Regions from separate parts of the Nocardia sp. CDC153 genome, predicted to be linked through region 2. Evidence: riboswitches for the same ligand, from Rfam matches in the RefSeq annotation. Region 2 holds a riboswitch; each other region holds the start of a gene.
What was found. A riboswitch is a leader RNA that binds a small molecule or an ion and turns the genes downstream of it on or off. The one in region 2 is predicted to bind magnesium.
Positions count from the first base shown of each region.

Region 1: linked by a shared signal. The riboswitch ahead of VMT65_RS26510 (MgtC/SapB family protein) and the one ahead of VMT65_RS06045 (hypothetical protein) in region 2 are both predicted to bind magnesium.
Region 3: linked by a shared signal. The riboswitch ahead of VMT65_RS28980 (NRAMP family divalent metal transporter) and the one ahead of VMT65_RS06045 (hypothetical protein) in region 2 are both predicted to bind magnesium.

Region 1 is NZ_JAYKYU010000004.1:832,827-836,924, forward strand. It holds gene VMT65_RS26495 (pyridoxamine 5'-phosphate oxidase family protein) at 1-238, shown strand, start outside; gene VMT65_RS26500 (ArsR/SmtB family transcription factor) at 327-680, opposite strand; gene VMT65_RS26505 (MFS transporter) at 767-2,008, shown strand; M-box (ykoK) riboswitch at 2,068-2,241, shown strand; gene VMT65_RS26510 (MgtC/SapB family protein) at 2,447-3,160, shown strand; gene VMT65_RS26515 (ABC transporter permease) at 3,157-4,098, shown strand, end outside.
Region 2 is NZ_JAYKYU010000001.1:1,327,709-1,331,806, forward strand. It holds gene VMT65_RS06040 (ABC transporter permease) at 1-1,455, opposite strand, end outside; gene VMT65_RS06045 (hypothetical protein) at 1,487-2,212, opposite strand; M-box (ykoK) riboswitch at 2,524-2,695, opposite strand; gene VMT65_RS06050 (DUF3558 domain-containing protein) at 2,793-3,296, shown strand; gene VMT65_RS06055 (DUF3558 family protein) at 3,296-3,808, shown strand; gene VMT65_RS06060 (hypothetical protein) at 3,838-4,029, opposite strand.
Region 3 is NZ_JAYKYU010000005.1:488,560-492,657, reverse strand. It holds gene VMT65_RS28990 (APC family permease) at 1-744, shown strand, start outside; gene VMT65_RS28985 (hypothetical protein) at 801-1,142, shown strand; M-box (ykoK) riboswitch at 1,357-1,536, shown strand; gene VMT65_RS28980 (NRAMP family divalent metal transporter) at 1,870-3,624, shown strand; gene VMT65_RS28975 (hypothetical protein) at 3,647-4,098, opposite strand, start outside.

The DNA.
Region 1 (4,098 bases), on a different contig from region 2:
GCGGGACGGGCGGTGTGCGATTCATGCCCACCCTGACGAGGGCGACGCCAAGGTGATGGGTGTCGCGGTCGAGGTCACCGGAGCGGCGAAGGCGGCGCTGGGGTCTGCGCCGGAGGTGCACAACTTTCGGCTCGAGCTCACCGATGCTGTTCTGACCTCGGTCGATGAGGCTGCGGAACTGCTGGTGATCCAGCACTGGCGTCCAGGTAGGGGTGTGGTCGTCACCCGGCGACGCTGACGAATATCTATACGGGCGTGGTGAAGACGAGGTGATACTGGGAGTAGCTAGGCCTGCGGGCTGGCATCGACTTTGCCTCGTCGCAATTTCATGACGAGGCCGGGGCCGCCCCGATCGCCTTGGGGCCGTGGGTGATTGCCATGGCGAGTAGGCCGGGGAAGCGGGCTTCGAGGTCTTCGGTGCGGAGGCGGTTGAGGCGGCGGGTGCCTTCGTCGCGTTGGGCGATGATGCCGGCTTCGCGGAGGGTTTTGAAGTGGCCGCTCTGGGTGGATTTGCTGACGGGGAGGTCGAAGGTCGAGCAGGCCAGTTCCTCGCCTGCGGCGGCGGCCAGGCGGGTGACGATGGTGAGGCGGACGGGGTCGGCGAGGGCGGCCAGGACGGTGGTGAACCGCAGGTCGGCGCGGGCGGGGTGCACCAGTTCGGTGGCGGTTCGGCTGGCCATGGGGGCAATGGTAATCCACATGTTCACATAATCCGAACATCCTGTTATGTTCGGAATTGTCGAACATAACGAGGTTGGGAGGAACCGTGGCGATCGAGCAATCCCCTGCTGCTGGCACCGGAGTACCGGTGGCACAGCAGGTTTCACCGGTCGGGAGCCGACTGAGATTCTGGGGTGCGGCCTACGCGCTGTTGATCCTGTTCACCGGCACCAATCTCGCGACGCCGCTGTATCACGGTTACGCGCAGCGTTTCGGGTTCTCGCCATTGATGCTGACCTTGGTCTTCGCCGCCTATGTCGGCGCGTTGATTCCGTCGCTGCTGCTGGCGGGTCCGGCCTCGGATGCGTTGGGCCGCCGCACGATTCTGCTGCCCGCGCTGGCGGTGGCGGCGTTGGGCACGCTGGCCTTCGCACTCGCCACCGGTCTGGCGTGGTTGTTCGCGGCGCGGGTCCTGCAGGGCGTGGCGATGGGCGCGGCCTCGGGGGCGCTGACCGCCGCCATCACCGAGGTGGAACCGCGCGGTGATCGACGCCGGGCCGCGCTGGTGTCGGCCATGGCGACAGCCGGCGGCATGGGCGTGGGGCCGATGCTGGGTGCGGTTGTCGCGCAATACTTTCCGCAACCGTACGTGATGCCGTTCGTGGTGCACCTGGTGCTGCTGGTTCCCGCGGGCGTGTTCCTGGCCCTTCTGCCCTCGGCGTCCACCGGCGTGCGGTGGCGGCCGCGGCGGCCCAGCATTCCCTCGGGCATGGGCCGCACCTTCGCCGCGGCCGGATCGTCCGCGTTCCTGGGTTTCGCGGTGGTCGGTGTGTTCTTGACCCTGGTCCCCACCTACGCCGCGACCCTGTCGGGCAGTACGAACCTGGTGGTCGGCAGTGCCGCCGCGGCCGTGCTCCCGGTGGCCTGGTCGGTGGCCCAGCTGATCGGGTACGGGAAATCCGAACGGGCCCTGGAGCGTACGGGCCTGCCGCTGCTGGCCGCCGGACTTGCTTTGCTGGCGTTGGCGGGCGCGGTCTCCTCGCTGACGCTCCTGCTGGCGGCCACACTCCTGGCCGGTGCCGGGCACGGTCTGGCATTCCTGTCGGGCCTGACCGCGGTCAACGCCGCCGCCCCGGCCGACCGCCACGCCGATGTGCTTTCGACCTATTACGTCATGGGCTACTGCGGCACCGGCGGCCCGGTGATCGGCGTCGGCCTGCTCGCCGGAACCACCGGAACCTTGCACGCGGTGCAACTGTTCGCCGCCGCCGTCGCGGTGGCGTGTGTGGTGCGACTGGCACTGCGGACGGTTCTCGACGGCTCGCGCAACGCGGGCTCGGTGCGGTAGCGACCGCGCTCACATCCGGGTTGCGATCGGCGCGACCCGGGTGTTTACTGGCCCCCGCAAGGTGCCGTCGTTAACTGAGGCTCCTTCACGGATACAGGCCGGCGATCCCGAACGTCGAGAGACGCCCCGGATCAGGACAGGTTGCCCCGAGTTAAGGGGCCGCCCCGACCGGCTCCCGCCAGATGGTGGGTTCACGCCGTGGAGTGCTGAAGGTCTTACGAGGGGTGGTGCCGCTTCCAGTGAATTCTCGCTGGTCCCACCCTGTTGGCACGCGTGTGTTGTGCGTCTGAGGAGGTGGTGGTCGTGCCCGATGGTCCGGATCGTGTTCCGTTAGCCAATCGTTCACTAGGCGACACCTCCGCAATCTGCCGTTCGCTACCGGCACCCCTGTAGCGTCCGAGGTCGGAGTGCGCCGTCATCCCCTTTTCGGAGATCGCAATGACCACGTGGGAAATGCTGCTGCGACTCGGCACCGGTGTCGGGTTGGGTGCGGTGATCGGGTTCGAGCGTCAGTTCCGCGCCCGCATGGCCGGACTGCGCACCAACGCGCTCGTCGCCGCCGGTGCGACCCTGTTCGTGCTGCTGTCGGCGCACGGCTTCCATGGCAGTGACGCCGACCCGACTCGCGTTGCGGCGCAGATCGTTTCCGGTATCGGCTTCCTGGGCGCGGGCGTGATCCTGCGCGACGGGTTCAATATTCGCGGGCTCAATACTGCCGCGACGCTGTGGTGCTCGGCGGCGGTGGGTTCGCTCGCGGGTGCGGGCATGTATTCGACCGCGGCGGCGGGCACGGTGGCCGTGGTCGTGGTGAACACCGCGCTGCGCACGGTGGCGCGCTCGGTGGATCGCCCGCTCACCGACGGCCCCGAGGCCCACGAGGCGCTCTACTCCTTCACCGCCGACACCGATGACGCGCACGAGGCGCATGTGCGCGCGCTGCTGGTGCAGTCGTTGACGCGCACCGATTTCCGGTTGAACTCGATCTCGAGTCACGACACCACGCAGGGTCGGGTGCAGGTGCGCGCGGAGTTGACCGGCGACCGCCGCGACGACCGGCAGATGGAGGCGGCGGTGAGCCGGTTGAGCCTGGAGCCGTCGGTGACCAGTGTCGGCTGGCGCACGGTGGCCCCGCCGGTGGAGACCGAGCAGTGAACGCGACACTGCGCTCGTATCCTTCGCGCGGGGTACTGGATCGGCCGCGCTCACGGTGGGCCGATATCGCGGTGTTCGCGGGCGCGGCGGTGCTGATCTGGATCGTGGTGAAGGTGTCGGCGGGCATGCATGTGCCCTTCGACGAGAACACCGCGCCCACCACGATTTCCACCGATCCGGCCGAGCTGCCCTACTATGCGGCGCGGTCGCTGCTGCGCATGTTCGCCGCGTTGGGGCTCTCGATTCTGTTCACCTTCGTCTACGCCACCGCCGCGGCGCGGCTGCCGCGCGCGGAGAAGGTGCTGTTGCCCGCGCTCGATATTCTGCAGTCGGTGCCGGTGCTGGGTTTTCTGTCGGTGACCGTGGCCGGATTCATCGCCCTGTTCCCGGGTTCGTCGCTGGGTTTGGAGTGCGCGTCGATTTTCGCGATCTTCACCTCGCAGGCCTGGAACATGGCCTTCGCGTTCCATCATTCGCTGGTGTCGCAGCCGCGCGAGCTCGATGAGGCCTCCCGCAATCTGCGGTTGTCGCGCTGGCAGCGGTTCTGGCGGGTGGATGTGCCCTCGGGGATGTTCCCGCTGGTGTGGAACGGGATGATGAGTTTCGGCGGCGGCTGGTTCTTCCTGACCGCGTCCGAGGCGATCAGCGTCAACAATCGCTCCTACGCGCTGCCGGGTATCGGTTCGTATGTGGCCAGTGCCAACGCGCAGTCGCAGACCGGTCGGATGCTGTTGGCGATCGCGGTCATGATCGTCATGGTGGTCGGGCTCAATGTGTTGTTCTGGCGGCCGCTGACGGTGTGGGCCGAGCGCTTCCGGGTCGAGGACACCGAATCCGCGGACGCCCCGCGCAGTCTGATGCTGGATCTGTTGCGCCGCAGCCATATTCCCGGACTGCTCGCGCGGGTGTTCGGGCCGTTGGTGTATCCGGTGGACCGG
Region 2 (4,098 bases):
GTGCACCCGCAGGTCGTCCATGGCCTCGCGCAGATCGGTCGGGATCTGCCCGGCCGCCGCGATCACGTTGAACAGCACGTACCACTGCGCGCCCAGTGCCATGAGCACGGTGCCGCCGATGTTCAGCGAGATGCCGGTGTAGGTCAGCCCCGCCACCACGAAGATGTAGAGGAACTGGGCCGGGAAACTGGCCATCACCTGCACGACCGGTTGCGCGAACCGGCAGATGCGCGGATTCATCCCGATCCATACGCCGACCGGCACCCACACCACGGTGGACACCACCAGCAGCACCACCACGCGACTCAGACTGGCCAGACCCATGAGCGACGCGGGCCCGAATTCGGCGAAGCCCACGGTCCTTTCGAAGTAGCGGGCCAGCGTCCACGCACCCCAGGACAGTGCCGCGAACAGGGCCGCGAAGAACACCGCGTCCCCGGCGCGGCTGCCGCGCCGTTCGTACGGCGAGCGGGTCGCCCGCCCGAAGATCCGCATGAGGCGGTCGATCCCTTCCTCGACCGGCCGCAGCCGCGCCGCGACCCGAGCGGGAATCGTGCTGCGCCGCAATAGATCCAGCACCAGGCTGCGCGGTGCGAGCGCCGCCTCGGTGTGCTCCACCCGGAACCGTTCCGACCACGCCGTGAACGGCCGCCAGAACAGCACGTTCACCAGCACGATGGTGGCGACCATGACGGCCGCGCCGATCAGCAGCTTGCCGACCGCGGCCTCGGAGGTGGCGGCGGCGATGAAACTGCCCATCCCCGGCAGCGCCTGATCATTGCCGGAGACGCTGATGACCTCCGAGGACGCCAGCATGAACCACGCGCCGCCGAAGCTCATCATGCCGTTCCAGATCATGGGGATCATGGCGGCCGGAATCTCGAGCTGGGTCAGCCGCTGCCAGCGGGTCAACCGCATCATGCGCGCCGATTCGTCGAGCTCGCGCGGCAGGTTCCGCAGCGCCTGGTAATAGGCGAAGGTCATGTTCCAGGCCTGCGCGGTGAAGATGGCGAACACGCACGCCGCCTCCGCTCCCAGGTAGGAGCCGGGGAACAGCGCGATGAACGCGGTCACCGTGATCGATACCAGCGCCAGCACCGGCACCGACTGCAGAATGTCGAGCATCGGGATGAGCACCTTCTCCGCCCGCCGCGAGTGCGCGGCCCACTGACCGACCACGAGCGTGAACAGGACCGACGCACCCAACCCGACGAACATGCGCAGCGTGGTGCGGGCCGCGTAGTAGGGCAGATGCGACGGATCGGTGGACACGGTGCCGGGGCTGTCGCCCGGCACCCACGGCACCGAGATGTCGCGAAAGAGCTTGACCACCACCACCGTCAGCACCACGCCCGCCGTCAGCAGCAGGTAGTCCGCGGGCCGCAGCCCGCCGCGTGCCCGCCGGATCTCCGGAGATGGCTTGGGGCCGTGCGGAATTGCGATTTCAACAGTCATGACAGATACCTCATGGGGAGTGCCGCCGACCTCAGCCGTTGACGGGAGCGGCGGGAGCGGCGTCGACGGCGGGCGGCGCGCTCATCACGCTCAGGAAGTGGGCGGCCGATCCGATCAGCGCCGGTACGCCGATGAGCAGGTTGAAGACCACGACACCCATGCCCGCGCCCGCGACCGCTCCGGCCAGGCAGCCGACGATCGCACCGAGCGGGCCGCTCGCCGCGGTGCCGATCGCGCCGGTGAACACGCAGCCGAGTGGGCCGCCGACGATCGCGCCCAACAGCGTCCCCACCGCGAGGGCGACGGTGAGCTCGTTGTTGACATTGCCCATGGCGGAATTGAATCGATCCTCCGGGCTGTCACCGTCGGCGATGGGCCGCAGGTCGATATTCCGCACCGGGGCCGTCGCCGCCCGCGTGGCCAGCTGCCGCTCGTCGGCGGTCAGCGGCCGGGCCGCGTCGGTGCGGGGCGTGAGAATGGCGGTGGCGCCGTCGATTCGGGCATCGATCGGATAGGCGGTGTCCTGTTGGGCCAGCAGCAAGGGGAGTGAGCCCACGACCATGCCCGCGGGATCGAGGATCTGTAGCTGGTCGTGATCCACGCGCAGCGAGCCCGCGTCGGTGTGGAGTCGCACCGTGTGGTCGACGATCGCGGCCGTGGCCTGGATAGCCGCCGGTTCGGCGTGGGCGGTGGCGTGGGTGGTGAGTAGCGCGACGCTGGTCAGTGCGCCGAGCCAGGCGAACATGCGAATTCTCATTGGGATTGTGTCCCCTCATCTCGCCGCCCGCCGGGTATTGCGGGCAGCATCGAATTCCGTCGCGCACTATTGGTGCGGACGTTCGGTCATGAATTGCGGATCGTGGGAATCGACCCGGAAATTGGCGCGCGAATACGACGGCACCGCGGTGGCGGCGTCGAATATCGGCGAATTATGCGCGTCGAGCCGACGCGGCGTCGGTGTGCTGTGTAGCGGAGGGCGTCATCTGGCTGTCCAGACCTCCTCGAACTCGTGGAACGCGATACGACAGCGCACACGGGGGAAAGTCGATCAGGTGAAACCTGGAGGGACGGACACCCCTCTCGTCAGAGCTTCGGCACTGTGCGACGTATTCCGCTGGGCGGGAAGCCACTTTGGATTACCCCTTAATCCGGGGAAATCTGTCCTAACCTTGGGCGTCTCTCGACGTCGTCAGATCAGTGGCCTGTGTTCGTACAGGAGCCTCGCCTATCGAGGTGCGATATCGAACGTAGTTACCGGCTTGTGAATTGTCAAAATCCGCAATCGGAAGTGTTGTGGATCGCAGGATTCAACCGGCTCGCCTACGCTGGTCGGCGTGATGAGAGCGGTGGGCGCGGCGGCGGGGATCGCCCTGATCGGAGTGGCGGTCGCCGGCTGTGGCTCCTCGACGCAGCAGGCGGCGCCGAGCACGACCGTGGCGCCGAAGGTCCTGCCGTCCCCCAACACCATTGGGCTCTGCGGCGGCGTCGCGGATGCCGATATCGCCCAGCAGACCGGGGTCGGCGATCTTCAGCGGGTCTCGGTGAATCCGATTAGTTGCGCGTGGCAGCCGTCCGGGGGCACCGACTACTCGGTGGTGTTCCACTGGTTTCGGGGCAGCTCGCTGGAGGAGCGTCGCGGCCAGGTGACCACCGGAAAGCCGACGACCGTGCAGGTCGCGGGGCAGCCCGGCATCGAGTGGCAGGACACGGCCAGCTGCGAGGTGGCGGTGGCGTTCGGCGACACCGACTTCATCGACTGGACCGTGCGGCATGCCGGGGTCGGCTGTAAGGGCGTCGAGCAGCTGGCGGCCGCCACCTTGAAGCAGGCGGGACAGGGCTGATGGCACGACTACACGCCCGAATCGCGGTGTCCGCCTTGCTGATCGCGAGCCTCGCGGGCTGTTCGCACGGCGCGCGGCCGTCGGACGCGCCGACCTCCGCCGCCCCGAATTTCCTGGCGGACTGCGGCCCGCTCGAGGATCAGAAGCTGGCCGCCGCCATCACCGCCACCGGTATCAAGCGGCAGAGCTCGCCGACCGTCTGCAACTGGACCGCCACCGCGGCCGGTGGCGGCACCGTCGATCTCACCTACGCCTGGCTGCGCGATGACACCCTGTCCCGCGAGGTCCAGATCGCCGACCAATTCGGTTACCAGATCGAGCGTTTGGTCGTGAAGCACTTCGGCGGCATGTACTGGCGCGACCCGAGGGATCCGGGCAGCTGCGCGGTGACGGTGGCCGATACCGGCACCGTCACCTGGTGGGTGCAGAACCGCGACCACGCCGCGCACCCCGATGCCTGCGCGGCGGCCATGGCGCTGATGACCGCGACCCTTTCGGTCGACGGCATCTAGATCAGGTTCGGCGACCTCGGAGAGCCCGCTCAGTGCTCGAGGAATGTTGCGACGATGTTCCAGAACATGTTTCGATCCACGCTGTGGAAATCCCAGCTCTCGGTGAGGCTGTGCGTCGCGCTCACGATCGCGGGGATGTCGAAGTCGTGCCGGGTGGCGGTGCCCTTGGCCTCCACGGCGGTGACGACGTAGGCGGTGGCGGTTTCAGCGGTGTGGGCCACGAGGAAGCTCCAATCGATTAACCGGTCCAGGGATCGTGCACGGATGCGTGGCCGAGGACAGCGTCGGCC
Region 3 (4,098 bases), on a different contig from region 2:
GTGGGGTTGTTCGCGGTGCTGGCCGCCGCGCTGCTGCCCATGCGCTGGCTCATTGTCGCGACCGGCGCGGGCCTGGTGTTGGTCTACCTGTTCGTGGCGCTGGCCGCGCTGCGAATTCGTGCGGCGCGCAGGGGCATCGCGGGTGGCTATCGAATGCCGTTGTGGCCCTTGCCCCCGGCGATCGTGATCGGGGTCATGCTCTACTCGGCCTACAACCTCGCCCGCGACGACTGGCAGCAGATCGCCTTCGCGGTCGCCGCCATGGTGGCGGGCTACGCGTATTACGCGCGCTCTACCTTCACCCTCGCCGCGGCGAGCGCTGGACGCTGCCCGACCCGATCCACGAGGAACAGTGAAACCCCGGTCGCGCCCTCATCGACACGACCGGGGTTCGGCCCACGCGGTTACTTCGTGGGAGCGGGGGTGAAGGGCTCGTTGATGGTGGTGAAGTACTGGACCGCGGCGGCGATCGCCACCGGTGCGGTGACCAGGATCATGCCGCCGACCGCGCCGAGCGCGCCCATGGCCGCGGCACCGGCGAGGCAGCCGACAACCGCGCCGGGCAGGAAGAAGAACAGGCCGCCGATAATGCCGGTGGCCAGCGAGACACCGGAGCCGACGGCGATGCCGCCCAGCGCACAGCCGACGGCCGCGCCGCCGATGCCGCCGACGAGGGTGCCGATGGTCGCGCCCATGGCGATGGTGTCCTTCATGCGGTTCCAGGCCGCCTGCTCACGGTCGTAGGGGGTCTTCCAGGGCGCGGTGTCCTCGAAGGGCAGTGCGACCGGCTGGTATACCGCGTGCTGCAGATCGAATTGCGGTGTGAGCGTGACGGTCCGGTCCCGGACATCGGCCAGAATGGGGAAAACGAAATCGTCCACGCGGAAGTTCAATTCGGTTCCAGCAACCACCTTGCCATCGGGCGCTTTGATCTGGAAAGCACCGTTGTCCACGGCCATGGAGCCGATATCGGTGGAAATGGTCGCCGAGCGATCGGTGGCCGATGCCGTGTAGTGAATAGCGCCAACGTCACCCGACTCGGGCTGGGCATTGACCGTTCCCGCGGTGATTGCTGTGACGGCGGCCACCAAGGCGGTAACCGCAGCGATTCCCCTCTTGCGCACTTGATTTACCTCGATTGAGTAGGCCTGCGGAATCCGAACACATCGCAGGTTCAGTTATTGACAAGCAAACTCTAAGTCTGTTCTGAAGAATCCAGCAATGGACTAAAGTCCCAAAGTGACTCGACACACACATTCCGAGTCGATTGCGCCGCAAATTAATCCGCCGTTCACCCGTTGTGAACCGACCGGGCTGGATTTGACAACGGCGGGACCGGGGCTCACCATTGCCCAGTCAGCACCTCGCTAGGCGAGGCTCCTGTACGAACACAGGCCACTGATCCGACGACGTCGAGAGACGCCCAGGGTTAGGACAGATCACCCCGGATTAAGGGGTGATCCGAAGTGGCTTCCCCGGGCCGCGAGCCCCCGGATACGTCGTGCAGTGCCGAAGCTCTGACGAGAGGGGTGCGGGATACGCCGTCGAGCGTGCTCCGATCCTTCTTGCCGTGCGCGATGCGACACCACGATCCAGCGACGCCCGCGTGCGTCCCGGCGGCAAGGAGGTGAGGGACGAACCATGAGTTCCGGCGATAGTCCGTATCCGAGTACGGATTTCACGATCCTGACGTCCCCGGCTTGCCGCATTCCGGTCACCGGCTGACCCGTTCCCACCTCACCTCGCTCCGGCGTCCCCGACACCGGTGCGCCGGTTGACGTGTGCGCGGGCGGCCCTGCCCGAAATCGCTTGGCGGCCGGGTGTTCTCCGCATGTCGAAACACCTGATGATCGAAAGCGAGGGAAGGGCATGGCCTTCTTCGCGAACGGCTCCAGCCGCCGCATCTCCACCGTCGCCGCACCCACCGCCGAGGCGAAGCCCACCGGCGCTGTCATGGACAGCGCGCACGTCGGCGATATCGTCGGCGCCCTGGGCTCCATCGGCCAGCACGACACCCTCGAAGGCCGTTCGCGCCGACAGCGATTGCGCATGCTGCTGGCCATTATCGGCCCGGGCCTGATCGTCATGGTCGGCGACAACGACGCGGGCGGCGTGGCCACCTACGCGCAGGCGGGTCAGAACTACGGCATGGCCCTGGTCTGGACCTTGGTCCTGCTCATCCCGGTGCTGTACGTGAACCAGGAGATGGTGGTGCGCCTGGGCGCGGTCGCGGGAGTCGGCCACGCGCGCTTGATCTTCGACCGTTTCGGCAAGTTCTGGGGCGCGTTCAGCGTGGGCGATCTGTTCGTGGTGAACGCGCTGACCATCGTCACCGAGTTCATCGGCGTCTCCATGGCGTTGAACTATTTCGGGCTGCCCAAGGCGATTTCGGTCCCGCTGGCCGCGGTGGCGCTGTTCGCCATGGTGGCGGGCGGGTCGTTCCGGCGCTGGGAGCGGTTCCTGTTCGGGCTGATCGCGCTGAACATCGTCATGTTCCCGCTGGCATTCCTGGTGCACCCCAAGGCATCTCAGGTGGCGCACGGGTTCCTGCCGTCCTTCCCGGGCGGGTTGAACTCGACGCTGCTGCTGCTCATCGTCGCCATTGTCGGCACCACCGTCGCGCCGTGGCAGCTGTTCTTCCAGCAGTCCAATATCGTCGACAAGCGCATCACCCCGCGCTGGATCCGCTACGAGCGCATCGATCTGTGGGTCGGGATCGTGGTGGTGATGCTCGGCGCGATCGCCATCATGGCCGCCACCACCTTCGGGCTGGCCGGGACCGACGCGGTCGGGAACTTCACCGACGCGGGCGGGGTGGCGCGGGCGCTGCACGACCACATGGGCACCACGGTGGGCGCGCTGTTCGCGATCCTGCTGTTGGACGCGTCGCTGATCGGCGCGAACGCCGTCGGGCTGGCCACCACCTACGCGCTGGGCGACACCCTGGGCAAGCGGCACTCGCTGCACTGGAAGATCACCGAAGCGCCCGCGTTCTACGCGGGATACGCTGCGCTGCTCGCCATCGCGGCCGCGGTGTCGTTCAGCCCCGATCATGTCCTGGGCCTGCTGACCCAGGGTGTGCAGGCGCTGGCCGGAGTGCTGCTGCCCTCGGCGACGGTGTTTCTGGTACTGCTCTGCAATGACAAGGCCGTGCTGGGTCCGTGGGTGAACACGGTCAAGCAGAACATTGTCGCGGGCGTCATCGTCTGGTCGCTGGTGCTGCTGTCACTGGCGCTGACCGCTGCCACCTTCTTCCCGGGCATCACCACCGGCACCCTGGAATTGGGTTTCGGCGTCGGCGCGCTGGTCGGCGTGCTCGGCGGCGCGGGCATGCTGCTGGCCTGGCAGCGCAACCGGCGACGCGAAACCGAGCGCACCGCACGGGAATTCGGCAATCTCGACCCGGACCAGGTGGAGGAGCTGGAGGCCACGTCCCTGACCCGGGCCGAGCGACGGGCGATCCGCGACGCCGACCGCGACACCTGGCGCACGCCCGCCCTGGACACCCTGGCGCGGCCGAGCTTCTCCCCGGCGCGCACGGCGGGCATGCTGGCACTGCGCGGCTACCTGCTGCTGGCGGTGATCCTGGTGGGCGTCAAGGTGGTCACGGCCATCGGCGGCTGAATCCCGCACGGCGGGCGTGGGATCAGCAGTCGACCGGGATTCCGGACAGTTCGACCCGCGCGTGCGCGGTGACGGCGCGGCACTCCACCGCCGCGCCGTCCAGCGTGACCTCGCTCAGATCGAGTGCGGCACTACCGATTCGGCCACCGCTGCTGGAGGTGCGCAGCAGCGATCCCCCGGCCGCCGTGATCGAGGTGCGCGCGAGTGAGCCGCGCAGCACCGCGGTGTCACCGATATTGCGGACATCGATGCCATTGGCGGCCGCGCCGCCCAGCACGGTGTCGTGGATGTCGAAGGTGAGCGCCGCGGTGCTGGGCTCGCTTCCGGCCGGGGTGTAGGCGATCAGGCCGATGCCGTCGGCGCTGCAGTCGCCGAGATCGGAGTTCGCGACGGTCAGGTCGGTGCTGGCGGAGCGACCGAAATTCGTTGTCACCACGCAGGTTCCGAGGTTCGCCGGAACCAGCGAATTGAGTG